3 regions of the Microbacterium sp. OR16 genome follow, and region 1 is predicted to be linked to each of the others. Evidence: predicted binding sites of a transcription regulator. Region 1 holds the regulator's gene; each other region holds the start of a gene.
The links. Region 1 encodes LexA, which represses DNA repair genes until DNA is damaged. Its sites were predicted from a motif close to TCGAACANNTGTTCGA; they were not measured.
Positions count from the first base shown of each region.

Region 2: V2S05_RS11355 (DUF222 domain-containing protein) is a predicted target of LexA. The motif match lies at 7,166-7,181, and genes of this name have one in related genera.
Region 3: V2S05_RS01940 (DUF222 domain-containing protein) is a predicted target of LexA. The motif match lies at 6,350-6,365, and genes of this name have one in related genera.

Region 1 covers NZ_JAZEXK010000001.1:1,175,151-1,184,684, forward strand. Annotated here, with positions in the region: gene hisH (imidazole glycerol phosphate synthase subunit HisH) at 1-13, opposite strand, end outside; gene hisB (imidazoleglycerol-phosphate dehydratase HisB) at 10-612, opposite strand; gene V2S05_RS05705 (histidinol-phosphate transaminase) at 609-1,700, opposite strand; gene V2S05_RS05710 (LysM peptidoglycan-binding domain-containing protein) at 1,803-2,180, opposite strand; gene lexA (transcriptional repressor LexA) at 2,484-3,170, shown strand; gene metE (5-methyltetrahydropteroyltriglutamate--homocysteine S-methyltransferase) at 3,236-5,548, opposite strand; gene V2S05_RS05725 (methylenetetrahydrofolate reductase) at 5,545-6,489, opposite strand; gene V2S05_RS05730 (prolyl oligopeptidase family serine peptidase) at 6,609-8,501, shown strand; gene smpB (SsrA-binding protein SmpB) at 8,557-9,033, opposite strand; gene ftsX (permease-like cell division protein FtsX) at 9,133-9,534, opposite strand, start outside.
Region 2 covers NZ_JAZEXK010000002.1:155,763-165,296, forward strand. Annotated here, with positions in the region: gene V2S05_RS11320 (polysaccharide deacetylase family protein) at 1-703, shown strand, start outside; gene V2S05_RS11325 (right-handed parallel beta-helix repeat-containing protein) at 782-2,554, opposite strand; gene glmM (phosphoglucosamine mutase) at 2,985-4,349, opposite strand; gene rpsI (30S ribosomal protein S9) at 4,367-4,852, opposite strand; gene rplM (50S ribosomal protein L13) at 4,880-5,326, opposite strand; gene V2S05_RS11345 (endonuclease/exonuclease/phosphatase family protein) at 5,504-6,172, opposite strand; gene truA (tRNA pseudouridine(38-40) synthase TruA) at 6,237-7,085, opposite strand; gene V2S05_RS11355 (DUF222 domain-containing protein) at 7,258-8,631, shown strand; gene V2S05_RS11360 (ATP-binding protein) at 8,845-9,534, opposite strand, start outside.
Region 3 covers NZ_JAZEXK010000001.1:402,317-411,850, forward strand. Annotated here, with positions in the region: gene V2S05_RS01925 (Mur ligase family protein) at 1-1,512, opposite strand, end outside; gene V2S05_RS01930 (M50 family metallopeptidase) at 1,600-2,913, shown strand; gene V2S05_RS01935 (anthranilate synthase family protein) at 3,020-4,900, opposite strand; gene V2S05_RS01940 (DUF222 domain-containing protein) at 5,095-6,339, opposite strand; gene ispG (flavodoxin-dependent (E)-4-hydroxy-3-methylbut-2-enyl-diphosphate synthase) at 6,474-7,604, shown strand; gene V2S05_RS01950 (hypothetical protein) at 7,622-8,476, shown strand; gene V2S05_RS01955 (hypothetical protein) at 8,552-8,953, opposite strand; gene V2S05_RS01960 (alpha/beta hydrolase) at 9,014-9,534, shown strand, end outside.

The sequences.
Region 1 (9,534 bases):
GTCGCGCGGTCACAGCGCACCCTTCGTGGACGGGATGCCCTCGACCAGCGGGTCGAGCGCCTTGGCCTGACGGAACGCGCGGGCGAACGCCTTGAACTCCGCCTCTGCGATGTGGTGCGGGTCGCGCCCGCCGATGACGCGCACGTGCACGGTCAGTCCGGCGTTGAAGGTGATGGCCTCGAACACGTGGCGCACCAGCGAGCCGGTGAAGTGGCCGCCGATGAGGTGGAACTCGAATCCCGCCGGCTCGCCGTCGTGCACGAGGAACGGGCGACCCGAGATGTCGACGACGGCCTGGGCGAGCGCTTCGTCGAGGGGGACGAGGGCGTCGCCGTAGCGGGAGATGCCCGCCTTGTCGCCGAGCGCCTCGCGGATCGCCTGGCCGAGCACGATCGAGATGTCCTCGACCGTGTGGTGCGCGTCGATATGGGTGTCGCCCGTCGCGCGCACGGTGAGGTCGGTGAGGGAGTGCTTCGCGAACGCGGTGAGCATGTGGTCGAAGAACGGCACGGTGGTGTCGATCTCGCTGCGGCCGGTGCCGTCGAGATCGACGACGACCTCGACGGTCGACTCGGACGTGCTGCGGGTTCGGCGGGCGGTGCGGTCGGTCATGACGACGATCCAATCGACGCGAGGGCTTCCAGGAATGCAGTGGTCTCGGCTTCGGTGCCCGCCGAGACGCGCAGGTGATGCGGGATGCCGACGTCGCGAATCAGCACCCCGCGCTCGTACAGCGCGCGCCAGGTCGCCTTCGGGTCGTCGACCCCGCCGAACAGCACGAAGTTCGACCAGGAGACGTGCGGCGTGTAGCCCAGCGCCTCCAGGGTGGCGGAGATCCGCTCGCGCTGCTCGACGATCTCGTCGACCATGCGCAGCATGGTCGACGCGTTGCGCAGTGCCGCGACGGCGGCAGCCTGCGTGAGGGCGCTGAGGTGGTAGGGCAGACGCACCAGACGCAGCGCGTCGATGAATGCAGGGTCGGCGGCGAGATAGCCGACCCTCGCACCGGCGAACGCGAAGGCTTTGCTCATCGTGCGCGATACCGCGAGCCGAGGACGCCCGTCGAGCAGCGTGAGCGCGGACGGCGCGTCGTGCGGGGCGAACTCCTGGTAGGCCTCATCGACGATGACGACGCCGCGTGCCGCCTCGTACACCGCCTCGATGACCTCGAGCCCGAGCGGCGTTCCCGTCGGGTTGTTCGGCGTGCAGAGGATGACGACGTCGGGGTCGACGTCGGCGACCTGCCGTGCGGCGTCATCCGGGTCGATGGTGAAGTCGTCGTGCCGCGTGCCGGCGATCCAGTGCGCACCGGTGCCCTGCGTGATCAGCGGGTACATCGAGTAGGTGGGCGCGAATCCGAACGCCGTCCGGCCTGGGCCGGCGAACGCCTGCATGATGTGCTGCAGCACCTCGTTCGAGCCGTTGCCCGCCCAGATCTGCTCGGCGGCGAGCCCGTGGCCGAGGTACTCCGCGAACGCCTCGCGCAGCGAGGTGAACTCACGGTCGGGGTAGCGATTGACGTCTCGCAGTGCAAGCGCGATGTCGTCGAGGATGTCGCTGGCGACCTCGTCGGGAACCGGATGCGTGTTCTCGTTGACGTTCAGAGCGACAGGAAGCGGCACCTGCGGGGCACCGTACGGCGTGAGCCCGCGCAGGTCGGCGCGGAGGGGCAGCTCATCGAGGGATGTCACATGCTCCATCGTAGGCCGCGCACGACGGACGCCGCCGCGGATGACGGTGCACCCTCGCCCGTCCGCCCAGGCCGAGTGGCCTCGGGCGAAGTGCGCCCTCAGTCGGCGCGATCAGTCGGCGTACTCGGTCGGGATCGCGATCGACGCGCCGACCTGGATCATGCCCGAGCTCAGGTTGTTGAGACGCCTGATGTCGTCGATGACCTCGCGGGGGTCGGAGGCGGGGGCGGCCTCAGCCGCGATCGACCACAGCGTGTCGCCGGGCAGCACCGTCACGGTCTCGAAGGCGACGGGGTCGCTCTCACCGGAGGCGAGGGCCGAGCCGCCCGCCAGCAGCGAGACGGTGATGCCGGCGATGACGGGCGCTGCGGCGAGGGTGGCGAGCAGACGGCGACCGCGCGCGGTGAGACGCAGCCGGGTCGGGACAGAACGCCGCGCAGCGGCCGCGACCGGGACGGTCAGGGGGGCCTGGATGCTGATCGTGCTCATGTGATGCTCCTCTTCACTCTCACCGCCGTCAGGCGGAGGTGGTGCAGCTTTCGCATCCGGCATCCGGCCGGGGACGCCGGATGCGAAGCTACGTTCCGAATCTATCTTCGATATCGAACATCTGTCAAGGATTCTTCGAATCGAAGGCCGCTGGATGCGCGACACGCTCGAACAGATCTTCCGTTTCGCGAGAGAACTCGGATACGGTTTCGATGAAGTCAGCCCACCATGGGCCACCGACATTCGAATCGGATCCCCGCGATGACGCGGATCCGCACCGTGTGAGGGCATGAAGGAGCACCCATGAGCGACACCCCTGAGACCGCAGCCGAGGCTCCCCGCACGCGTCGGCGCAAGAGCCTCAGCCCGAAGCAGATGGCCATCCTCGAGGTGATCCAGAGCTCGATCGCGCGCCACGGCTACCCGCCGAGCATGCGCGAGATCGGCGACGCCGTCGGTCTCAAGTCGCTCTCCAGCGTGACGCACCAGCTCGGGCAGCTCGAGCTCAGCGGCTACCTGCGCCGTGATCCCGGCAAGACCCGCGCCATGGAGGTTCTGATCGATCTCCCCGGCAGCGGTGCCGAGAACCCGGCCGACACCGCTCCCGCGGTGGGCGACGCGGCACTCGTGCCGCTCGTCGGGCAGATCGCCGCCGGAGTGCCGATCACCGCCGACCAGCAGGTGGAGGAGATCTTCCCGCTTCCCAGGCAGCTGGTCGGCAAGGGCGACCTGTTCATGCTCAAGGTCAACGGCGAGTCGATGATCGACGCGGCGATCTGCGACGGGGACTGGGTCGTCGTGCGCACGCAGAACAACGCCGAGAACGGCGAGATCGTCGCGGCCATGATCGATGGTGAGGCGACGGTGAAGACGTTCCGCCGCCGCGACGGTCACACCTGGCTCCTCCCCCGCAACTCGGCGTTCGAACCCATCCTCGGCGACGAGGCCGTCGTGCTCGGCAAGGTCGTCGCGGTGCTTCGCGCGGTCTGATCGCGCACACGACGAAGAGGCGCCCCTTCCGATGGGAAGGGGCGCCTCTTCGTCGTGAACGCGTCTCAGACGGCGGCCGAAACGTCCTCCCGGACGCGTCGGGTGGCCTCGACGATGTTGCGCAGAGACTGCACGGTCTCCTCGTACGCGCGGGTCTTCAAACCGCAGTCGGGGTTGACCCACAGCTGCCGCAGCGGCAGCTCGTCGACGGCGCGGCGCAGCAGCGCCTCGATCTCCTCGACGCTGGGCACGCGCGGCGAGTGGATGTCGTAGACCCCAGGGCCCACCCCATGGTCGAATCCGAAGCGGGCGATGTCGGCGACGACCTCCATGCGGCTGCGGGCCGCCTCGATCGAGGTCACGTCGGCATCGAGCGCGCGAATCGCGTCGATCACGACGCCGAACTCCGAGTAGCAGAGGTGGGTGTGGATCTGCGTACCCGCTGCGGCGCCGCCGGTCGCCAGCCGGAACGAGCGCACCGACCAGTCGAGGTAGTCCGCCTGGTCCGCCGCCTTCAGCGGAAGCAGCTCGCGCAGCGCCGGCTCGTCGACCTGGATGATGGCGATCCCAGCGGCCTCGAGATCGGTGATCTCGTCACGCAGTGCGAGCGCGACCTGGTTGGCGGTCTGGCCGAGCGGCTGGTCGTCGCGCACGAACGACCACGCGAGGATCGTGACCGGGCCGGTCAGCATGCCCTTGACCGGCTTGACGCTCAGGGACTGCGCGTACGACGCCCACGACACCGTGATCGGCGCGGGGCGCGACACATCGCCCCACAGGATCGAGGGCCTGGTGGCGCGCGAACCGTACGACTGCACCCAGCCGTGCTCGGTCACGGCGAATCCGTCGAGGTGCTCTGCGAAGTACTGCACCATGTCGTTGCGCTCGGGCTCACCGTGCACGAGCACGTCGAGGCCCAGCTCCTCCTGCAGCGCGACGACCTGATCGATCTCGCGACGCAGGAAGTCGTCGTAGTCCTCTGCGGGAAGCTCCCCCCGCAGGAACTGGGCGCGAGCGCGGCGGATGTCGCCGGTCTGCGGGAACGACCCGATCGTGGTGAGTGGAAGGGCGGGCAGGTTCAGCGCCTGCTGCGCGCTCTCGCGCTCGGCGTACGACACGCGTGAGAACTCGGTCTCGGCGACCTCATGCCCGCGCACAGCGCCGTCGCGCACGCCGGGGGCGTCGCGCCGGTCGGCGAGGGCGGCCGACGCCGCCTCGAGCGCGGCAGCGATGGCATCCCGCCCGCGCTCGAGACCCTGCGCGAGGGTGACGACCTGTCCGACCTTCTGGTCGGCGAAGGCGAGCCAGGAGACCAGACGGGCGTCCAGGGCCGTCTCGTCGTCGACGTCGTGGGGGACGTGCAGCAGCGAGGTCGAGGTGGATGCCGACAGCGCAGCCGCTCCGAGGTCGCGCAGCGCCTCCAGCTTCGCGAACGCGGCATCGAGGTCGCCGCGCCAGATGTTGTGCCCGTCGATCACTCCGCCGACGAGCGTCTTGCCCTCGAGCGCGGGGAGCGCTGCCGGCACCTCGCCACGCACCAGGTCGATGCCGATCGCCTCGACAGGTGCGGCGGCCAGCACGTCGAGTGTCGCGCCGAGCGCCGCGTACGGGGCGGCGACGAAGATCTGCGGGCGCTCGCTCGCACCGCCCAGCACCGCGAGCGCGCGGGCTGCCGCGTCAGCGAGGGTCGCGGTGTCGACCGGCAGCGATTCGCTGACCAGCGCCGGCTCGTCGAGCTGCACCCATTGGGCGCCGGCGGCCTTGAGCTTCGCCAGAAGCTCGGTGTAGACCGGCAGCACGTCGGCGAGTCGGCTGAGCGGCTCGAAGCCCTCCGGCGCGTCGTCCGACGCCTTCGCCAGCGCGAGGAGGGTGACCGGACCGACGATCACCGGGCGGGTGACGTATCCGGCGGCGGCGGCTTCGGCGACCTGCTGGACGAGGTGCTCGCTGGCGAGCGAGAAGGTCGTCTCGGGGCCGATCTCGGGGACGAGGTAGTGGTAGTTCGAGTCGAACCACTTGGTCATCTCGAGCGGTGCGCGCTCGCCCTCGCCGCGTGCGACGGTGAAGTAGGCGGAGAGTCCGATCGTGCCGTCCTCGTCGCGGAGGTCGTCGAAGCGCGTGGGGATGGCGCCGACCGTGACGGCGGTATCGAGCACCTGGTCGTAGAACGAGAACGACTCGGGGATCGACGAGTCATCGCGGCCGAGGCCCAGCTCCGCGAGGCGGGCACGCGTCGTCGCGCGCAGCTCGGCGGCGGTGCGCTCGAGTTCCGCCTGATCGGAGCGGCCGGCCCAGAAGGACTCGACGGCCTTCTTCAGCTCGCGACGACGCCCGATGCGCGGGTAGCCGAGGATCGTCCCTGCGGGGAAAGCGGTCATGAGGTTCCTTTCGATGCTGCGGAGAGCGCGGGGATGACCCCGGCGGAGTGGAGGACGTCGAGCACGGTCTCGTGCTGGTTGAACGCGTACAGGTGCACACCGGGTGCGCCGCCGTCGACGACGGCGCGGATGAGGTCGGCCGCCCAGCGGATGCCGACCCGGCGGCGTCCCTCGGTGGTCGGCTCGATCTCGAGCTCGATTGCGAGCTCGCTCGGAAGCTCCTCGCCGGTCAGTTCGAGCACGCGCGCCAGGCGCGCGGGCGAGGTGATCGGCATGATGCCCGGGAGGATCGGGATCGTCACGCCGGCGCGGCGCGCACGCTCGACGAACGCGAGGTAATGGTCGGGGTGGAAGAACAGCTGCGTGATCGCGACGGTCGCCCCGGCGGCCTGCTTGGCCAGCAGCGCGTCGACGTGCTGGCTGCTGTAGGCCGAGCGCGGGTGGCCGTTGGGGAAGGCGGCGACGGCGATGTTCACCTTGCGGCGCGGTGCGACCCGTACGGCTCCGGGGTTGCCGCGCACCGGCGACTCCTCGTACGGCGCGCGCTCGGCCTGTACGCGGTCGATCAGCTGCACGAGCTGCGCCGAGCTCTCGAGGTCGCCGAGGAACACGTCGTCTTCGCTCTGGCCAGCCGGCGGGTCGCCGCGCAGCGCGAGGAAGCTCAGCACGCCGGCATCGAGGAACTCGCGGATCAGACGGGTGGCGCCCGCATAGGTGTTGCCCACACAGGTGAGATGCGCGAGCGGTTCGGTGTCGGTGTGCGTGCGGATGTATCGCAGCACGTCGAGCGAGCGGCCGCCGGTCGACCCTCCTGCGCCGTAGGTGACCGAGATGAAGTCAGGCCCCGCCTCGGCGAGGCGGTCGATCGTGTCGTGCAGGGCGCGCGTGCTCTCGGCGGTGCGCGGCGGGTACAGCTCGAAGGAGAACGGGACGCTGGTCATGGCGATTCTCCTTCGGGACCGGTGCGGCGGGGCGTCCTCAGACGGTAGGACAGCGGCTCGGCGCGGCGCACACTGTGTGACGCCGTGTGTCACCTGCGAGTCTGGCTAGGCTCGGATCCATGACCGCACCGTACGGCTCGTGGCCCTCACCGTTCACCGCGCAGATGATCGCGCAGGCATCCCCCCGCATCGACGGAGCCCGCTTCGTCGGCGACGAGGTGTGGTGGGGCGAATCCGTTCCCGCCGAGGGCGGCAGGGTGACGGTGCGCAGTTCGAGCGGCGACGAGATCCTGCCCGCGCCGTGGAACGCGCGTTCGCGCGTGCACGAGTACGGCGGCGGAGCGTGGACGGCCGACGCCGAGGGCACGCTGTACTTCGTGCACGGCGGCGACCAGCGCATCCACCGGATGCCGCGCGGCGGCGCCCCCGAGCCGCTGACCGCGGCCGGCCCCGCGTACGGCGGCCTGCGGCTGCAGCACGGCCGGCTGCTCGCGGTGCGCGAGGACCTGCGACCCGATCCGCATGTGCGCGCGATCGTCGAGATCCCGCTCGACGGCACGGCGGCCGACGACGAGTCCGCCGTGCGGACGCTCGTCTCGGTGAACGGCTTCGTCGCACATCCGGCGCTCTCGCCCGACGGGAAGCAGCTGGCGTACGTGCAGTGGAACGCCGAGCACATGCCGTGGGAGCGGGCGATCGTCTCGGTCATGCATCTCGAGTCGGGCTGGGATGCCGGAGTCCCGAGCCGGGCGCCCGTGCAGCCGGAATGGCTCTCGGACGACCGGCTGCTGTACGCCGACGACGCCACCGGACGCTGGAACCTGCACCTCGCACACGTCGTGGACGTCGCGCCGCCGCCCGCGCCCACCCCGCCGGCGACGACCGAGCCGTTCTGCCTGGCCGACGCCGACACCGGCGGCGGGCTGTGGGTGCTCGGCAACCGCTGGTACCAGCCTCTCGACGACGGCCGCGTCGTCGCCGTGCGCACGAACGGATCCGACGAAATCGTGCTCATCTCGCCCGACGGCGAGGTCGTCGAGCTGCTCACCCTGCCGATCACGGCCGGCGCGAGCATCGACGACGCGCAGGGATCGCGGGTGCTCATCTCGGGCGCGGGCCGGACGGTCGGGGCGGGGCTGTGGTGCGTCGACCTCGACGACGGCACGATCACGACGGTGACCGGCGGTGCCGAGGCGGATCCCGTCTGGGTTCCCCGTGCCCGCCCGGTGACCTTCGACGGCCCGCACGGACCGGTGCACGCGTTCGACTACCGGCCCACCAGCCCCGACGCCTCCACGCCCGACGGCGAGCTGCCGCCGTACATCGTCATGGTGCACGGCGGCCCCACCGCGCACGTCTCGGGGGCGGCATCCACCGCGTACGCGTACTGGACCAGCCGCGGCATCGGCGTGCTCGACGTGAACTACGGCGGATCGACCGGCTACGGCCGCGCCTACCGCGAGCGTCTGGACGGGCAGTGGGGCGTCGTCGATGTCGACGACGTCATCGCCGCCGCGCAGGGCATGGCCGATGCCGGGCTCGCCGACCCTGCCCGCATCGCCATCCGCGGCGGATCAGCCGGCGGGTGGACGGTGCTGTGCGCCCTGGTGCGAGGCGGCACCTTCGCAGCGGGCATCTCCCGCTACGGAGTAGCAGATCTGCGGATGCTGGCCGCCGAGACCCACGACTTCGAGGCGCATTACCTCGACGGCCTGGTGGGTCCCCTGCCCGAGGCCGAGAGCGTGTACATCGAGCGGTCGCCGCTCTCGCACGCCGACCGGATCGACGTGCCGGTGCTGCTGCAGCAGGGTTCGGACGACCGAGTCGTGCCCCCGTCGCAGTCGGAAGCGATCCGCGACGCGCTGGCCGCGCGCGGCGTGCCGCACGAGTACCTGCTCTTCGAGGGCGAGGGGCACGGCTTCCGCGCCGCGGAGACGATCGTCGCCTCGCTCGAGGCGGAGCTGCGTTTCCTTGGCCGCACCTTCGGATTCGAGCCCCGGCTGGGTGCCTGAGCCCCGGCTGGGTCCCTGAGCCCGTCGAAGGGGCCGGCGCGAGCGTGTCTGTGGGCTATTCGCCCACGCGATTGCGCAGGCGCATCGCCCGCTCGGCTTCGCGGGTGTCCTGACGCTCGCGCAGCGTCTGACGCTTGTCGTACTCCTTCTTGCCCTTCGCCAGGGCGATCTCGACCTTGGCTCGACCGTCGGAGAAGTACAGCTTCAACGGGATGAGCGTGTAGCCGCCGGCCGAGACGGCGTGCTCGAGCTTGCGGATCTCATCCTTGTGCAGCAGCAGCTTGCGGATGCGCTTGGCGGAGTGATTGGTCCAGTGCCCCTGGGAGTACTCCGGGATATGCACGGCGTCGAGGTACGCCTCGCCGCCCTTGACGTACGCATAGCCGTCGCTGAGGTTGGCGCGCCCTTGACGCAGCGACTTGACCTCGGTGCCGGTGAGCACGAGACCCGCCTCGTACGACTTCTCGAGGTTGTAGTCGTGACGCGCGCGACGGTTGGTCGCGACGACCTTCTCCCCGCGTTCCCTGGGCATGTTCTTCTCCTGACGACAGACAGCCCTCCACCCTATCGGTTCCTGAGCCTGTCGAAGGGTTGCTGAGCCTGACGAGGGGTTCCTGAGCCTCTCTAAGGATCAGGTGCGCAGCCAGCGCCGGATCGCGAATCCGGCAGACAGAGCCGCGAGCAGCACGCCGATGCCGATCAGCACGGGCACCACGAACGCCGCATCCCGCATGTCGACGAGCGGCCGCATGAACGGCACGCGCTCGGCCAGATACCCCTCGACGCCGAACTTCACGCCGGTCAGCACGGCCGCGCTGGCGAACACCGATCCGAGGAAGGCGGCGAAGACGCCTTCCAGCACGAACGGAGTCTGGATCGACCGGTTCGACGCCCCCACCAGGCGCATGATGCCGATCTCCTTGCGACGCGCGTAGGCCGACAGTCGGATGGTCGTGGCGATCAGCAGCACGGCGGCGATGAGCATGAGCGCTGCGACGCCGACCGCGACGTAGGTCGCGACGGTGAGCGCGGA
Region 2 (9,534 bases), on a different contig from region 1:
GCTCGCCGCGTTCGTCCGCTCGGTTTCTCCCGTGTTCCGCTCGATCACGGGAGTGCGGACCGTCGAGCGCGTCGTGGTCCTCACGCTCGACGACGGGCCGGATCCGGAGTGGACACCGGCGATCTTGGATCTGCTCGCCGAGCGACAGGCGACCGCGACCTTTTTCGTCCTGCTCTCCCGAACACGAAGGCATCCGGCCATTCTGCGCCGGATCGTGGACGAGGGGCACGAGGTCGCCCTGCACGGTGCCGACCACCGTCGACTCACGGCTCTCCCTCGAGCGGAGGCGCGACGCATGCTGCGCGAGGGCCGCCGCGAACTCGAGACGCAGACAGGACGCCGCATCCGCTGGTATCGGCCGCCCTACGGTGCCCTCACCGCGTCGACCTGGCGGGAGGTGCGCGCAGCGCAGCTGACGCCGGTGCTCTGGGGCACGAGTGCACTCGACGGCAGAGATGCATCGAACGACGAGCGCGTCGCGCGAGCAACGTCGTGCGCCGCCCCAGGCCTTGTGCTTCTCGCGCACGATGCGAGAGCCGGGGCCGACGACGGGGTCGACGACCCCGAAATCGCGCGCTTCGATCGAGCCGCCCTGCTCGCCGACATCCTGGACGAATACCACCGACAAGGGCTGCACGCGGTCTCGCTGCAGGATGCCCTCCACCGAGGTCGCGCCCGACGGCGCATGGTCCTGGTCGGCTGAAAGCACGTCATCTCAGCCGGCGCACGCGCGGCGCCCCGCCCCGGGCCGACGGACAGATCGTGGCGCCGCGCATCTGCTTCAGCGCGCGGTGGGAGGAGGCAGCACGGCGCCCACGGTGGGTGTCTGTGCTTCCACGCCGATCGACTCGGCGATCGCCACAGGCAGCGGATAAGTGGACACCGGGTTCGGCACGGTCAGCGCGCCGGTGGCGGGATCGATGATCTCGCCTCCCTCAAGCAGCACGGATCGAGCATCGCCCCCCGTGTGCGCTCGGAAGCTCTCGATGTCGAGGAAGCCGCGTGTGCCCTTGGCTCCGTCAGCCCAGCAGGCGAAGTTTGCCGGCGATGCGGAGGAGCTGCGGTGGTAGAGGTTCGCATCCTGCGCGACACCGAAGTCCTGACCGGACCAGCGGCCGGTCAGATCCTGGGTGAGCACTGGGCAGGGCCCGGCGCCGTATGCCATGACGTTGTTGCGCACCACGATGTCACTCGTGACCCACGGGATCGAGGACGTCAGTGCCTCGACCGGCTGTCGACGCTCATCCTGCATGTAGGTGATGGTCTTGACGTTGCCGGTGAAGGTGTTGTTCCAGATGTCCACGTCACCGGAGTCGAAGACGAACAGGCCGTTGTTGCCGTTGCGAGAGATGTGGTTGCCGGCGACGATGGCCGAGTTGCTGAGCTCGACCTCCAGGCCCTCACGACCATTGTCGGCGAGCACGTTGTTCGACACTCGCAGCTTCGAGCTCGAGACATCGAACCAGAGCCCGGTTGAGTCGATGTTGGCGGAGAAGATGCTGTTCGCCACAGTGACGTTGGTTCCGCGCGAGATCTTCATTCCTCCCGCGACCGGCTTGTGGTTGAATCGCGCGGCGTTGTTCGCTGTGACCAGGCTGTTCGTGACCGAGAGGTTCTCACTGGCGTTGACGCCGATGCCGAGCAGCCCATTGCCGGTCACCGTGAGGTTGTTGATCGTCTTGTCATCGTTCCAGATGAACAGACCGACGGTGGCGTTGTCGCGGATCACCATGTTCTCCAGCGTGATTCCGTCCACCTCGGCACTGACTGCTCCCAGCAGGGCGGTCGTTGTGCCGTAGCGCTTCACACCGAGGCCGCGCACAGTGGTGCCCTCACCTTGGATCTTCAGCGCTTTGGCGAGCGCACTCGCCTCGACGACGCGGCCTGTCGGATCGTCGCCGATGACGAGCCTCTGGCCGGCTTGATCGGCGTAGAACGTGCCGGGTGTCACCAGGTCGGGACTGCCCACCTGGGTGAGAGGTGCCCCATCGACCCACACTTGGTCCGGGTGGCCTGCCATGGGGTGAGCCGGGTTCACCCACCAGCTGGTCTCGTCCTGGTCGACGCTGAAGGAGACACGCGAGTCGAAGAACGCGCTCCAGGGGGCCGTCCAAACATCTCCGGAGCGCGACCATCCGTCGACATTCCTGGCACCGTCGAGCCAGACGGCCTCGCCGGGTGCCGCCTGAATCGTGAGCGTTTTCGAGAATGGCACCGCGAGCGACTCGGTGTACGTCCCTTCGTGAAGAACGAGGGTGGAGCCGCTCGGCGACGAATCGATCGCGCGCTGGGCGCCCGAGATCGGAGAGGAGTCGCTGCCGTCCCCGCTGCTCGTCGAGCCTTCCGGAACGACGTGCACGGCGTCGGACGGCACGTCGTACGACGCCTCCCCGACGGGCACAGAGCCTGCGACGACCGGAGACGAAGAGAGCACCGCAGCAGGAGCGGAGGCAGCCTCGTCGGCGGTCGCGGACGCGGCCGACAGCTGAAGACCGAGTAGAGCGAAGACGAAACCGAGGGTCAATTGGGCAGGGCGGCGTCGGAGAAAGCGCATACGGGGAGCCTGTTTCGGGGATCTGTCGGGCGGTGAGGAGCGATCATCCGCCGGAACTGGGAACCGCACGGATGAGCCCATGAAAACAGATGAACCTGAGTATCGAATCCGTATCACTGCGGCGTGTCGCTTGCGTGTACCGCAATCCTGATATATTAGATCAGGCGGGATGCACACGAAGGTGGCACATCCGCCCCGCTTGACCGATAGAGTCAAAGCGCGACGCTGTCACATGCGTCGCTGGCGCGATACGGCATCCCCAGTGCCACGCGTCAGATGCGGAGCTGTCCCCAGCGGCCCGCATCAGCGGCCCCCGCAGAGTCCCCACTCGCCGGGGCCGCGCCCGTCTTCCCGGCCAACGGGCCATCTGCCCGTGAATACGAGAAAGGCGGCCACCCGCAGGTGACCGCCTTCTTCGACTTGCTCGAGTTCAGAGCGCGAGGTGCTGTCGCACGGTGCTCGCCAGCGACTCGGCGTGGGAGTTCGCGGTCTCGGCATCCGCCGCCTCGACCATCACACGCACGAGCGGCTCGGTGCCCGACTTGCGCAGCAGCACCCGACCGGTGGGGCCCAGCTGGGACTCGACGTCCTTCACGGCCGCCTGCACGCCGGCGTGATCCGAGACGGCGTCCTTGTCGACGTCCTTCACGTTGATCATCACCTGCGGGTAGACCGTCATGATCGAGGCGAGCTCGGCGATCGACTTCTTCTGACGCGCCATCTCGGCGACCAGGTGCAGGCCGGTGAGCAGGCCGTCGCCGGTGGTGGCGAACTCGCTCATGATCACGTGGCCCGACTGCTCGCCGCCGAGCGAGTAGCCGCCGGCGGTCATGTCTTCGAGCACGTAGCGGTCGCCGACCGCCGTCTGACGCACGGTGATCCCCTGCTCGCGCATGGCGATATGCAGACCGAGGTTGCTCATCACGGTGGCGACGAGAGTGTCGTCGACCAGCTTGCCGCGGCTCTTCATCGCCACGGCGAGGATCGCCATGATCTGGTCGCCGTCGATGATGTTGCCTTCGGCGTCGACGGCGAGGCAGCGGTCGGCGTCGCCGTCGTGGGCGATGCCGACGTCGGCTCCGACGCGGATGACCTCCGCCGCGAGCTTGTCGAGGTGGGTCGATCCGACGCCGTCGTTGATGTTCAGACCGTCAGGGTCGGCGCCGATGACGGTCACCTTGGCGCCCGCCGCGGCGAAGACCTCGGGTGATGCTCCGGATGCCGCGCCGTTGGCGCAGTCAAGCACGACGTGGATGCCGTCGAGGCGGTGCGGCAGCGAGGCCAGCAGGTGCATGACGTAGCGATCCTCGGCATCCGCGAACCGGATCACGCGACCGACGTCACCACCGGTGGGCTGCAGCTTCTCGCGGGAGTGGATGGTCTCCTCGATGCGCTGCTCGACGACATCCGGCAGCTTCACGCCGCCACGGGCAAAGATCTTGATGCCGTTGTCGGGCGCCGCATTGTGCGAGGCCGAGATCATCACGCCGAAGTCGGCGTCGACATCCGAGATGAGGAAGGCCGCGGCCGGTGTGGGCAGGGTTCCGGCATCCAGCACATCGACACCCGACGAGGCGAGACCCGCCTCGACAGCTGCGCTGAGGAAGTGCCCCGAGATGCGCGGATCACGCGCGACGACGGCCGTGAGCCGCTTGCCGACCGCGCGACGCGCGTCGGCAATACGGCCCTGGCCCAGGACGACAGCAGTCGCCTGGGCCAGGTGGAGCGCAAGCTCGGCGGTGAGGAGCTGACCGTTGGCCAGCCCCCGCACGCCGTCCGTTCCGAACAGTGCCATAGAAGGAACTGTACGGATCAGCGCTTCGAGTACTGAGGAGCCTTGCGGGCCTTCTTGAGACCGGCCTTCTTGCGCTCGATGACGCGAGCGTCGCGCGAGAGGAAGCCGGCCTTCTTGAGGGTCGGGCGGTTGTTCTCGGCGTCGATGTTGTTCAGCGCACGGGCGATGCCGAGGCGCAGGGCGCCGGCCTGACCCGAGTCGCCGCCACCCGAGATGCGGGCGATGACGTCGTACGCACCCTGCAGGTTCAGCACCGTGAAGGGGTCGTTGATCAGCTGCTGGTGCAGCTTGTTCGGGAAGTAGTCCTCGAGCGTGCGACCGTTGATCGTGATGGTGCCCGAGCCGGGAACCAGACGCACGCGGGCGATGGCCTGCTTGCGACGGCCGACAGCGGCGCCGGGAACGGAGAGCACGGGGCGGGGAGCCGACTCCTGAACCTCGGCCTCAGGGCTCGAGGTCGAGAAGTTCTGCGGGAATTCGGTGGTGTCCTGGATTTCAGCCACGAGTATGTCCTTAAGTCTTTATGGCGCTTACTGGGCGACCTGGTCGAGGGTGTACGGCGTGGGCTGCTGAGCGGCGTGCGGGTGCTCGGCACCTGCGTAGACCTTGAGCTTCGACAGCTGCTGACGACCCAGGGTGTTCTTCGGGAGCATGCCGCGCACGGCCTTCTCCACGGCGCGAACCGGGTGCTTCTCGAGGAGCTCGGCGTAGCTCGTGGCGGTCAGGCCGCCCGGGTAGCCGGAGTGGCGGTAGGCCATCTTCTTCTGGAGCTTCTGACCCGTGAGGGCGACCTTATCGGCGTTGACGATGATGACGAAGTCACCGGTGTCGACGTGGGGAGCGAAGGTGGCCTTGTGCTTGCCACGCAGGATTGCTGCTGCGTGCGATGCCAGACGGCCGAGAACGACGTCGGTGGCGTCGATGACGATCCAGTCACGCTGGACCTGCCCGGCCTTCGGGGTGTAAGTGCGCGTCACGATAGTGCTGCTTTCTTGATTCGAACGGAGAGGTTCGTGAATCCCACTCCGGGGTGGGTTCCCTCTCGAGGATCCGAGATGGAACACGCGCCAGTGGAGGGCTCACGTTCGCGGGTGCGACCGCAGTTGATCACACACCAAGGGTCAAGCTTACAGCATCCGGAGGCTGAGACCGAACTACTCGGCCTCAGCGGTCACCAGGATCGGGCGGTGGTCGCTCGTGGCCTGCGGCAGGGTCGTGATCTTCGAGATGTCGAAGCCGACCGAGGTCGCGAAGTCGTAGTGCCCCTTGAACACCCGGTAGCGGGTGTACGTGCGGTCGTCGCTGAGGGTGAGCGTGTACCCGTGGTCGCGCACGGTCTGGCCCAGGCTCTCCTTGAACACGGGGTAGTTGTAGTCGCCGACCATGAGCACGGGCATCCCGGGCCCGAGCTCCTGCAGGGCGTCGAGACCCGCCCTGATCTGGTTGCGACGCAACGAGTTGAGCGCGGTGAGGGGCGCGGCGTGAAACGACGCGACGATCAGCCCCCGTCCGGTGTCGATGTCGCGCAGCTGCGCGCCGAGCACCCGCTCGTGCACGGGCTTCAGCACTCGATCGTGCAGCGACTTCTTCAGCCCGATGGTGCGCACCTGCTCGACCTGGAACGTGTTGCGGCGCAGGTACATCGCCAGGCCCAGCCGATTGCCGCTGGTGGTGTGCACAAGGGAGAGTCCGCCGATGGCATCCGGAAGGGCGGTGGTGTCGCACTCCTGCAGACAGAGGATGTCGGGATCGTGCTCGGCGACGAGCGCGGCCAGCTCCGTTGCGGCACGATGCTTGCGAAGGTTGTACGAGATCACTCTCATGCCCGCCACGTTACCGCCGCCATCCGAGCGCGCGATCGGGGTTGCGCGAGAGACTCGCGCGGGACTATTCCTCGTCGCGGTCGCGGCGGGCGCGCGTCTGCTCGGCGCGGGATGCCAGCAGCTCGTCTGCCGGATACCCGACCTCGACGAGCGTGAGCCCTCTGGCCGGCAGCACCTTGAAAGCGCTGGTGCGGGTGAGCTCGTCACGCAGGCGCGCGACGTCGGCGACCTCGAGCTTCCCCTCCCCCACCGCGGCGCATGCCCCGACCAGTGCGCGCACCATGCTGTGGCAGAACGCGTCAGCCTTCACCTCGGCTACCAGCACGCCGTCGCGATCGCGGGTCCATCGGTAGTCGAGCAGGGTGCGGATCGTGGTCGCCTCCTCGCGGGGCTTGCAGTACGCGGCGAAGTCGTGCAGGCCGATGAGGGTCTGTGCGGCGGCATCCATCCGCTCGACGTCGAGAGCTGCGCGGATCGTCGTCGTGTCGTTGCGGCGCATCGGGTCGTAGCCGACCGTGGCGTCGGCGAGACGATAGCTGTACCGGCGCCACACGGCCGAGAATCGCGCGTCGAATCCCTCGGGTGCGAGGCTCGTGCGGGTGACGGTCACGTCCGGGTAGTTGCCGAGCACACCCCGGATGCGACGCGCGAGCGACCCCGCAGGATCGGTGGCCGCGTGGCCGTGGCGCGTCTGCAGCCGAGCCCACTGGGTGTCATCGAGGTCGACGTGCGCGACCTGATCGGCAGCGTGCACACCGGCATCCGTCCGGCCGGCGACGACCAGCTGCGCCTCGGATCCGAGGATGCGCGCGAGCGCCGCCTCGATCGTGCCCTGCACCGTGCGCAGACCCGGCTGCTTCGCCCAGCCGCGGAAGTGGGTGCCGTCGTAGGCGATGTCGAGGCGGATGCGCACGTGTTCAGCCTAGACGCGAGCGCCGGCCGCGGATGTCGGCGGTTGATGCCTAGGATGCCCGACCGACGCGTTTCATCAAGTCGCATAAAGTTTCGAGAGTTGTGGAGAAGTGGTACGGTTTTCTTCGTAGTTTTGCTTGACTTGCGGGTGGCCGGCGTTTAGGCTTTTTGACATGTCAGCACCCGCTCTGGACCCGTTGCGAGAAGCCGTCACGGCCCTCGCCGGGGTGTGGGCGGATGCCGCGACCGCGGCCGACCTCGACCGGTCAGATCTCGTGTCGATGACCCGCGCCATCGGGTCGGCGCGGCGGGCGCTGGATGCCCTGCAGGCCGACGTCGCCGCGGCCATCGCGCACGAATCCCGACCGGAACTGGGTGCGGAGTCGCTGGCGAAGCAGCAGGGATTCCGCAACACCGCGCAGCTCATCGCGACGACCACCGGCACGAGCGCGGGAGATGCGGCGCGGCTGGTGAAAGTCGGCGAGGCGATCGCACCCAGGCAGAACCTGCTCGGCGAGCCGGCGCCGGCGAAGTACCCGGCCGTGCAGGGTGCCGTCACCTCCGGCCGGTTGGGTGGTGCCGGGGCGGCGGTGATCGTGGAGTTCCTCGACCGGGCGCGGATCGGGGCAGACAAAGACCTTGTGGCGGATGTCGAGCAACAGCTGGTGAAGCGGGCGGTCGGACTGTCGCTGGATGACGTGCGCCGCCTCGTCACGCGCGCCGAAGCGGTACTCGAAGCCGACAAGCTCGAAGCGCGAGAAGAAGAACGCCGCGCGCAGCGGGCGCTGAGCATGTTCGAACGCGACGGGATGCTGCACCTGAACCTCATCACCCCGGCCGAAGAGGGCGCGCCGATCAAGGCCGCAATCGACGGATACGTCACCGCGCAGTTCCAGGCACGCAAAGATCTGGCCGACGCGGGCATCGCGGATGCCGATGGCGCGGATGCCGATCAGCGCACCGTCACCATGATGCGCGCCGACGCACTCACCCTGTTCTGCGCCCACATGCTCGACTGCGACAGCCGGATGCCCGTCGCCGGCGCCACCGTCATCGTCCGCATCAACGCGTCAGACCTGGAAGCCGGGACCGGCTGCGGGACGATCGACGGCATCGATCAGCCGATCTCGGTCGCCGCGACCCGACGCATGGCCGCCAGCGGCGGTGTCATCCCGTGCGTGCTCGACAGCGCCGGCGAGATCCTCGACTGGGGACGAGAGAAGCGCTTGTTCACCAAACCGCAGAAACTCGCACTCGTCGACCGAGACGGCGGATGCGCGATGTGCGGGCTCCCACCCAGCATGACCGAGGTGCATCACATCGACTGGTGGAACCGAGACACCGGGCCGACGGACCTCGCCAACGGGATCCTGCTGTGCTCGACCTGTCACCATCGCATCCATGACAACGGGTGGGAGATCCGGATCGAGAACACCGATGCGCGCTCGAGCATCAGGGGACGAGTGTGGTTCATCCCACCACCACACATCGATCCCACCCGCGCACCCCGCCTCGGCGGCAGAGCCCGCTACGACATCGCCGCCTGAGCACAGCAACGCTGCCCCCGCCGTGCGACCCGGACCTGTGGTGCGACTCGGACCTGCCGTGCGACTCGGACCTGCCGTGCGACCCGGACCTGCCGTGCGACTCGACCGCGCAGTGGCGCTTCACCCGGGCTGCCCCGCGATCGCTCGCTCAGACCACACGCTCAGACCACACGCTCAGACCACACGCTCAGACCACACGCTCAGACCACACGCTCAGACCGCGACCTTCGGCTTCGCCCACGATCGCCCGCGGGTGTCCTTGAGGATCGTGTACTCCACGTCGACGTGCGGCTCGATGGCGCTGTACTTGTCGTTCGGCGCGCCGATCACGAGCTGGAAGCCCAGCCCCCGCCACGCGCCGATCGCGCGCTTCGTGAAGTGCGCGTCGGCCTTGATGAGGGCCTCGTCCATGAACACCGGCGCGTAGCGCGGGCGCGAGGCGCCGGCATCCCCCAGCTGGTACCGCAGAGCCGCGCCGACGATGAACGCGACCAGCTCCTGCGACTCGCCACCCGACTTCTCGCCGATGTGGTCGTACAGGGCGATGTGCTCCCCCGTCTCGGCGAGCACCCGCTCGGCAGACACCCGCACGTGGTTTCGCACGTCGATCAACTCGGCGAAGTCGGGAGCGGTGCGGCGCATGCGCCCGATCAGCCGGTTCATCCGCTTGTACGCGTGCTCGCGCTCGTCGTCGGTCGACGCCGCCTCGATCAGCCCGCGCACCTCGCGCAGCTCGCGGCGGAAGCGCTTGCGCGCCTCGGACTGGTTCTCGCGCGGCGAGATCTGCAGGCGATGCCGGTCGTCGTAGAACGGCAGCTCGCGCATGATGCTGTTGATCGGCTCGATCCGCTCTCTGATCTCGCGCACCGCTCGGCTGAGGGTCGAATCGAGGCTGGTCAGGTC
Region 3 (9,534 bases), 770 kb from region 1:
GACTCCGCGGATGTCGCGGTAGTCCTGGTGCCCCGGCCCCGCCCAGAGGATGGCATCCCCTTCGCCGACCAGCCCGACGGCGGTCACGATCGCGTCCTCCGGAGGAGACACCTCGTGGATCTCGGCGTCCGGTCGTGCGCGACGCGCGCCCTCGACGAGGGTGGCGCGGATCGACGCGGCATCCTCGAAGCGGGGGTGGTGATCGGTGACCACGAGGATGTCGCTGCCCTCGACCGCAGTGCGGGCCATGTCGAAGCGCTTGGTGGCGTCGCGGTCGCCGTCTGCGCCGAACAGCATGAGGACCTTGCCCGAGGTGACTCGCCGCACGGCGGCGAGCGTCTTCTCGAAGGCGTCGGGGGAGTGCCCGAAGTCGACGTACACGGCGGGACCGGTCTCGCCCGAGATGAACTGGGTGCGCCCCGGCAGGTGGGCGACGATGTGCCCGTCGCGCTCGAGCGCGTCGGTGATGCGCTCCCAGTCGTACCCGCCCTCCAGCAGCATGACGATCGCGAGTCCGGCGTTGGCCGCCATGTGCGGTCCGATCACCGGCACGACGGTCGACAGCGTGCGTCCGGCAGGACCGGTGAGCGTGAACGCGGTGCCGCTGGGGCGTTCGTCGTCGATCGAGACGACCCAGTCTGCGCGTGAGGCGGCATCGGGATCGGCCGCGATCGCCGGCGTGCCGACGGTGACGACGGGGACGGTGGCGCGCTCGACGACGACGGCTCCGGGAGCGGAGTCCACGCTCACCACCGCGCGACGCGAGCGCTCGGGAGTGAACAGCGGCAGCTTCGCCTCGAAGTACTCCTCCATGTCGGCGTAGTCGTCGAGATGGTCGTGCGAGAGGTTGGTGAATCCGGCGACGTCGAACATGATCCCGTCGACGCGGTGGCGAGACAGGGCCTGCGCGCTGACCTCGACGGCGACGGCTTCGACCTCACGCTCGCGCATGAGGGCGAGCAGGGCGTGCATCTCGGATGCCTCGGGTGTCGTCAGGCGCGACACGATGACCTCGCCCGCGATGTGACGCTCCGCCGTAGACGATAGACCCGACACGACCCCGATCTGATCCAGCAGCCCCTGCAGCAGGTGCGTCACGCTCGTCTTGCCGTTGGTGCCTGTCGTGCCGAACAGCAGCGGCAGCGGGTCGCCCGCGCCGGTGCCGTACACCCAGGCGCTCAGCGCACCCAGCACCCCGCGCGGGTCGTCGACGACGACGACCGGCAGGCCTGCCGGGGCGGCGATCTGCGCGCCCGCCTCGTCGGTGATCACCGCGACTGCGCCCTGCTCTGCCGCGATCTGCGCGAACTCGGCACCATGGCGATTCACGCCCTGGATGGCGACGAAGGCCTCACCCGCGCGCAGGTCGGCGGTGGCGAGGGTGATGCCGCTCAGCTGAACGCCGTCGATGTCACCCCGGACGTCTCGGGCGAAGCGGTCGGCCAGCTCGGTCAGCGCACGACGCGGTGGGTCGGCCGGACGAAGCACAGGGGGCAGCGATGTCGTGGTCATATCCCGTCCATGATCTCACGCGGCCCGGTCGCCCCCGGCGTTCGGGGGATCCAGGGGATTCCTCAGACCTGCCACTAGCGTGGACGGGTGGAGATCCTGCTGTACCTGGGCGGCGTCGTGTTCATGCTGATCGGCCTCGGCCTGTCGATCGGCCTGCACGAGGTCGGGCACCTGCTGCCCGCGAAGCTGTTCGGCGTGCGCGTCGGTCAGTACATGATCGGCTTCGGTCCGCGGCTGTGGTCGAAGCGGATCGGCGAGACGGAGTACGGGTTCAAGGCGCTGCCGCTCGGCGGCTTCATATCGATGTCGGGCATGTACCCGCCGTCGGCGAAGAGCACCCCCGCCCGCGGTCTGTTCGCCTCCCTCGTGCAGGATGCGCGCGCCGCCAATGACGAGACGATCGCAGACGGCGACGAGGATCGCGTCTTCTACCGCCTGCCGGTCTGGAAGCGCGTGATCATCATGCTCGGCGGGCCGGCGATGAACTTCGTGCTCGCCATCGCCATCTTCACGATCATGGCATCCGGAATCGGCATCCAGCAGGCCAGCACGACCGTCGCGTCGGTGACCGAATGCGTTCTGCCCGCCGGCACGACCCAGCAGAGCTGCGAGAGGGACGACCCTGCCGCACCCGCGGCGCAGGCGGGTGTCCAGGCGGGCGATGTGCTCGTCAGCGTCGGAGGCGAGCGGGTCGACACGTTCGCAGAGGCCTCCGCGATCATCCAGCGCTCACCGGGCGAGCCGCTGGATCTCGTCGTCGAACGCGACGGTCAGCGGGTGGATCTGACGCTGACACCGGTGGCCGCGGAGCGCGGTGAGGTGGATGCCGAGGGCCGCGCGGTTCTCGACGAGCAGGGCGAACCGGTCACGCGCACGGTCGGGTACGCGGGCATCTTCGCGCAGAGCGAGTACGTGCCGCAGCCGATCGCCACCGGTCCTGAGCTCGCGCTGCAGCAGACCGGGGCCGTCGCCTCTCTCGTGGTCAACCTGCCCGCGAAGCTGTGGAACGTCGGCGCCTCTCTCGTGACGGGGGCCGAGCGCGACCCGAACGGTCCGCTCAGCGTGGTCGGCGTCGGTCGTCTGGCGGGCGAGGTGGCCGCCACGGATGCCCCGGTGCTGAACCGCCTTGTCGTGCTGATGAACCTGCTCGCGGCACTGAACATCGCGCTGTTCGTGTTCAACCTCATTCCGCTGCTGCCGCTCGATGGCGGGCACGTCGTCGTCGCTCTCTGGGAGGGCGTCAGACGCGCGTGGGCGAAGATCACCGGGCGCGCGGCTCCGAAGCCCGTCGACGCGACCCGGCTCGTTCCGGTGACCGTGGTCGTGGCGGTGCTGCTGATCGGCATGGGCGCGCTGCTGATCGTGGCAGACCTCGTGAAGCCGATGAGCCTGCTGGGCTGAGTCTGTCAGCAGAGTCTCCGCGGCTGACCCTCTCAGCAGGCTCTGCCGGCATCTGACCCTCTCAGCAGGCTTGCCGGCACGAGTCTGTCGGGCAGAGCCTCGCGAGTCAGGCGAGGGCGTGGGCGGCGAGCCGTTCGAGCGTCTCGAGTCCGTCGCGCGACAGTATCGACTCGAGGTGCCCCTGCACGGACGCGAAGCGCTCGCCGCGCAGCGCGAAGACGTCGCCACTGGAGGCGTCAGCCGACACTTCGGCATCCGCCACCGAAGCGGTGCCGGGTGCAACCCGGGCGGTGAAGGTGTTGTAGAAGCCGACCGAGGCGTCCTGCCCGAAGACCGGAACGGTCTTCTGCACGCCCTGATGCGGTGCGTCGAGCGGCACCAGGTCGATGCCGAGCCGGTCAGCGAGGATCTGATGGCTCAGGCACACGGCGAGAAGCGGTGCCCCTGCGTCGCGTCGGCGCGCGACGACCTGCTGCATGCGCGCTATGCGCGGCGAGGCGGCGTCGCGGGGATCGCCCGGCCCTGGGCCTGCGACGACGAGGTCTGCGGCATCGATCGCGCTGTCGGTCACGACGTCCCACGCGGCGATCTCGACGTCGAGTCCCAGGTGGCGCAGCTGGTGGGCGAGCATGGTGGTGAAGCGGTCTTCGGCGTCGACGACCAGCGCACTCCGACCGGCGAAGCGGCCACCGGGGTGGGCATTCTGCGGCTGCATCCAGAAGTCGGCCAGGCGAGTGTTTCGGGACGAAAGCAGAGCGGAGACCTCGGGGTCGTCGGCCAGCCGAGTCTCGCCCGGTGCATCGTCATCCCGCGCCTCGGCCGCACGGTCACGCTCGATCGCGCCGATGGCGCCGAGCACGCCGGCCGCCTTGCCGTGCGTCTCGCTGACCTCGCCGAGCGGGTCGGAGTGGCGCACCAGCGTGGCACCGACCGGCACTCGCAGCTGCCTGTCGGAGAGATACACCGTGCGGATGAGGATCGGGGCGTCCAGATCGTGTCCGCCGTCGCCGTTGGGGGTGAAGAGCGCGGCGACGCCCGAGTAGTAGCCTCGCGGAGACCGTTCGTGTCTGCGGATGACCGCGCACGCGTTCTGCATCGGCGATCCGGTCACGGTGGGGGCGAACATCGTCTCGCGCAGGATGTCACGCGGATCGAGGCGACTGCGGCCGCGCAGCATGTACTCGGTGTGCGTGAGTCGCGACATCTCCTTGAGGTGCGGGCCGGTGATCCGCCCGCCGTCCGAGCAGACCTGGCTCATCATCTTGAGCTCTTCGTCGACGACCATGAACAGCTCTTCGGTCTCTTTGGTCGAGGAGAGGAACTCGGTCAGCGATTCGCGAGTCGATCCGCCCGCCGGGTGGCGGAAGGTGCCCGAGATGGGATTCATGGTCACGACGCCGTCGCGTGCGACGACGTGCGCCTCGGGACTGGCGCCGACGGCGATGTGGCCCGGGGTGATGACCGCGAACGTCCAGTACGCCCCGCGCTCGTGCTCTAGCAGGGCGCGGAACCAGGTGAGGGCGGCCGTGCGGTCGTCGGCGTCGAACCTCGCGCGATAGTCGCGACGGATGACGAAGTTCGCCCCTTCGCCCCTGCCGATCTCATCGGCGATGACGCGCTCGACGATGTCGGCGTAGTCGTCATCGGAGATGTCGAAGCCTCCATCGCTGAGCGCGATCGGGCTCTGCGGGAGGGCGGCGATCAGCTCGGCCCTGTCGATCTGCATGTGCTCGTCGACGAGCAGGCAGCGCAGGGGCGTGCCGTCGTCCTGCGCGTCGAACCCGCGCTCGCGCACCTGGCGGTACGGAACCAGGGCGAACACCTCGCGAGGTCCATCCGGGCCGTCGAGCGGGATGTCGGCGAGATGATCCACATCGGCGACATCGCCCGTGAGCAGGTCGATGCCGCCCTCACGCGCAACCAGCACGAACGATGCGTCGTGATCGGCCGTGAGCTCAGCCAGTCGGGCGAGCGGAACTGCGGTCATCGGTGTCTCCTCGGTCGGGGATCCGGTGCGGACAAGAAAAAGACCGCCCCGGAAGGCGGTCTGATCTCGTGGGTACGCGAATCACCGCCTAGAAGGCGGGCCACCAGGTGCGGGTCGCGGACATACCGTGAAATTAGCACATCGCGCGGGGCGCGATCGGGCGTATGACGGACACGGTGCCCGCTTCCAACGGTTCAGAAGGGTGGTGGTGCGGTGCTGGTGTATCCGGTGGGGGAGACGATCTGCACCGTGCGGTCGGGCCGTGTGCGATAGCGGACGCGGGTGCGATGTCGGATGGTGTGGTCGCGCGGGCAGAGTGGTCGCAGTTGCGTCAGATCTGTGGTCCCGCCTTCGGCCCAGGGGCGGTCGTGGTCGAGGTCGGCGTCGAGGGCGAGGCGGGTGCATCCGTCGCGGGAGCAGGTGCCGTGGTGCAGGGTAAGCCAGTCGCGTTGTGCTCGGGTGGGGCGGTAGGTGCGGCGGTCCATGTCGGCCACGACGCCCTTGACGGGGTCGGTGATCACCCGGCGGAAGCCTCGGGCGTCGAGGAACAGCTGCTTGGCGGTGAGTGGGTCGATGCTGTCGCCGCCGACGATTGAGGCGGATTCGACGGGAACGGGTTGGCCGGCGAGGAGTTGGACGGGGACGGTGACGAAGATCTTCGTCTTCACTGCCGTTGCGGTGCCGATGCCGCGCAGCCAGGCGCTGAACAGGTCGGCGCGGATCTGATCCCGCGTGCGCCCGTCGCGCCTGTCTTTCTGGGTGTGCTTGGCGGTGGCGGTCAGGCGCTGCATCACCGCGACGGCTTCGTGAGTGGGCACGAGCGCGGTGATCCACGACATTCCGTCGCCGGCGGGGGAGCGGCCGACATGCCGTTCGGCCATCGCGCGGGTGTGCCGGCGGGCGGCGCTGTCGCCGGTGATCCGGTCGACGAGCTTCTTCGTCCGCTGCCGCAGCACCGCCGATGAGCAGGTCAGCACCCACTCCTGCGCCGCACGATCCAGCCGCGCAAGAGCGGCGGCCTCGGCATCCTCGACCTCCCGCGGCGCACCCACCGGGGACGCGAGCGCGCCGGCGGCGGTGACGATCACCCCGACGTTGTGCATCGACGCGAACCCATCCCGGGCGCGCTGCCACAGCAACGGCAGATCCCGCGCCGCGGTCTCCGCGACAGAACACAGCTCCCGCACCCGCTCCTGCGAGATCCGCAACCGCAGCGACAGCTCCAGAACAACAGCCCGCTCCGCCATCTGCACGTCCGCGTCGATCGTGTAGACCTCCGGATGCCGACGCGCGAAATCCACCGCCTCCACCACCCGCTGCGCCTGACGCGCCGCATACCGATTCGCATCCACCTCAGAACAGGTCACGTCATCGAGAAGCACGCCCAGCACATCACCCGCTGTCTGCGGGATCGGGCCGGACTCCTCATCGATGAGCATGCCACCAGTATAGAACAAAGATTCGATAGCGTCCATACTTTCGTCGATGTCGTGACGGACACGAAAAGGCCCGCTTCCAGCCGACGTCGATCGGGCGGCGGTAGCCTGGACGCGTGCCTGCAGTGAATCTTGGGATGCCGCGCGTCCCCGAAGTCCTCGCCCCGCGTCGCAAGTCCCGTCAGATCCGGGTCGGCAAGGTGCTCGTCGGCGGCGATGCCCCGGTCAGCGTGCAGTCGATGACGACGACCAAGACCACCGACATCAACGGCACGCTGCAGCAGATCGCCGAGCTCACGGCATCCGGCTGCGAGATCGTCCGCGTCGCCGTGCCGTCGCAGGACGACGCCGATGTGCTTCACATCATCGCGAAGAAGAGCCAGATCCCGGTGATCGCCGACATCCACTTCCAGCCGAAGTACGTGTTCCAGGCGATCGACGCCGGGTGCGCGGCGGTGCGCGTGAACCCCGGCAACATCCGCAAGTTCGACGACCAGGTCGGCGCGATCGCCAAGGCCGCGCAGGCGGCCGACGTCTCGCTGCGCATCGGCGTGAACGCTGGGTCTCTCGACCGCCGACTGCTCGAGAAGTACGGCAAGGCAACGCCGGAGGCTCTGGTCGAGAGCGCGGTGTGGGAGGCCTCGCTCTTCGAGGAGCACGACTTCCACGATTTCAAGATCTCGGTCAAGCACAACGACCCCGTCGTCATGGTGAAGGCGTACCGCCAGCTTGCCGAACGCGGCGACTGGCCGCTGCACCTCGGCGTGACCGAGGCGGGCCCGGCGTTCCAGGGCACGATCAAGAGCGCCACCGCATTCGGCATCCTGCTGGGTGAGGGAATCGGCGACACGATCCGCGTCTCGCTGTCGGCGCCGCCCCCAGAAGAGGTGAAGGTCGGGCATCAGATCCTGCAGTCGCTGAACCTGCGCGAGCGCAAGCTCGAGATCGTGTCGTGCCCGTCGTGCGGTCGTGCGCAGGTCGACGTGTACTCGCTCGCCGAAGACGTCACCGAGGGGCTCAAGGACATGACGGTCCCGCTGCGTGTCGCCGTGATGGGCTGTGTCGTGAACGGCCCCGGCGAGGCGCGTGAGGCTGACCTCGGCGTCGCATCGGGCAACGGCAAGGGCCAGATCTTCGTCAAGGGCGAGGTCATCAAGACCGTCCCCGAGGCTGACATCGTCGCCACGCTCATCGAAGAGGCCAACCGCATCGCAGCCGAGATGGGCTCCGACGCACCGCTCGGCACCGCCCAGGTCATCACCGGCTGAGCCGGCGAGAGGAAGCCATGCAGTCGACGCTCGTCTCGTTCCCCGATGGCGCACTGACCGGCGAGGGCGAGGTGCTTCTCGTCGATCAGACCGCCGCGATCGTGGTGGTGGACGCCACCCCGTTCCATCCTGTCGACCACACCTGGCCCGACCAGCCCGGCGATTCCGGCGCGATCACCGTCGGCGACGTGCAGGTGAGCGTGACTGAGGCCGTCATGGCTGCCATCAGTGATGAAGGTGCCTTGGCGGTCGGCTCCGACATCCCCGTCAAGCGCGGCGGCGAGGGCTGGACGTGGATGGTCGGCCACCGGACCGAGGGAGCGATCCCGGCAGATATCGCCGTCGGCGCCTCCGTCACACTGACAGTGGATGCCGATCGCCGGGCGTCGCTGAGCCGAGGGCACACCGCGTGCCACCTGGCATCCCTCGCCCTCGACGCGGCGCTGGCCGACCTGTGGCGCAAGGAGATCGGCACCGACCCGCTCGGCAATCCCGACTTCGAGGGGAAGGCGAACCAGTCCAGCCGCATCCACGCCGACGGCAGCGTCGACGAGTATCGCCTGGGCAAGAGCCTGCGCAAGGCCGGCTTCGACTCCGAGGGATTCGCCGCCACGCTCGCCGAGCGTGAGACGCGGATCAACGACACACTCGCCGGCTGGGTCGCCGCGGCCGGCGCGAGTCGCATCGATGTCGACGGGCCGAGCATCATCGACCGTCGCACGTGGCGCTGCACGCTGCCCGAGGGCGAGGTCGGATTCCTGTGCGGTGGCACGCACGTGCGGTCGCTGGCCGAATTCTCCTCCATCAGAGTCGCCCTGGATCTGAGTGACCCGCAGCTGCTGGTCATGACGACGACGGTCACGCCCGCCTGATCACCCGTCTTCACGCGGGACGAGACAGGCCGGCGAATGGGCTCGCGCGAACCTCGGAGACACTGAACATCCGTCTCATCGTCGGAACCCCGCCTGCACGCGTCCGCCGGCACGATCGAGTTCCGCGTGAACCCGCTCGGCCAACGCGGCATGATCCCCGGACACCAAGGGTTCGGCGAGCGCTTGTGCGCGCGTCGCGTCCCACTCGCGCAGGCGCCGGGGAAGCCATTTGCCCGTTCCGATCCACTTTCCCGCCAGCAGCAGCATGAGCTCTGCCGTCCGCTCGAACAGCAGACCGGAGATCATCTGCTTCTCGAGGGGATCCGTCGCATCACGAAGATCGTCGAGCAGGTCGGTGATGATGTATCGGCGAAGCCGGGATTCGGCATCCGACAGCGTCGGCCCCTCAGCCAGTCGGTCTGCCCAGAACGTCCGCAACGCGTCGGGACGAGATGCGGTGGTTCGCGTACTCTTCACGCCGCGCGGATCGGCGGCCCCGGCGCATGGCCCTGGTGACACCCATGCTTGACTGAGCGGATGCTGCTGAACGCCGTCGTCACCGGGCCCGCCGACGCCGAACGCAGCGTCCTCCTGCTGCACGGCATGATGGGATCGTCGGAGAGCTGGTGGCGAGTCAGCGAACGGCTCGCGGCACAGGGCACGCGCGTGATAGCGCTGGATCTGCCGGGCCACGGGCTGTCGCCGCGCGATCCGCGAGGCTCGGTCGGCTCGGCTGCGGATGCGGTGGTTGCGACGGTCGCCGCGCTCGCGCACCGGCATCGGCTCATCGGCCATCCTCGTCGACTCGCCGGCATAGGACACTCCTACGGCGGAACCGTCCTGAGCGCCGCAGCGGCGCGCCTCGCCCTCGACACGCAGGTCTACGTCGACACCGTATGCGCGTTCGCCGGGGGCGGCGACGTCAGCGAACTCACCACGCAGTACGAGGCAGACCGTCGCGCACGTATCGACGCCGATCGGCTGCGACAGAGTCGATTCTTCTACAGCGCTGACGACGCGGTCGTCGAGGCCAGGGCGGCCTGGCGCTTCGATCCGGC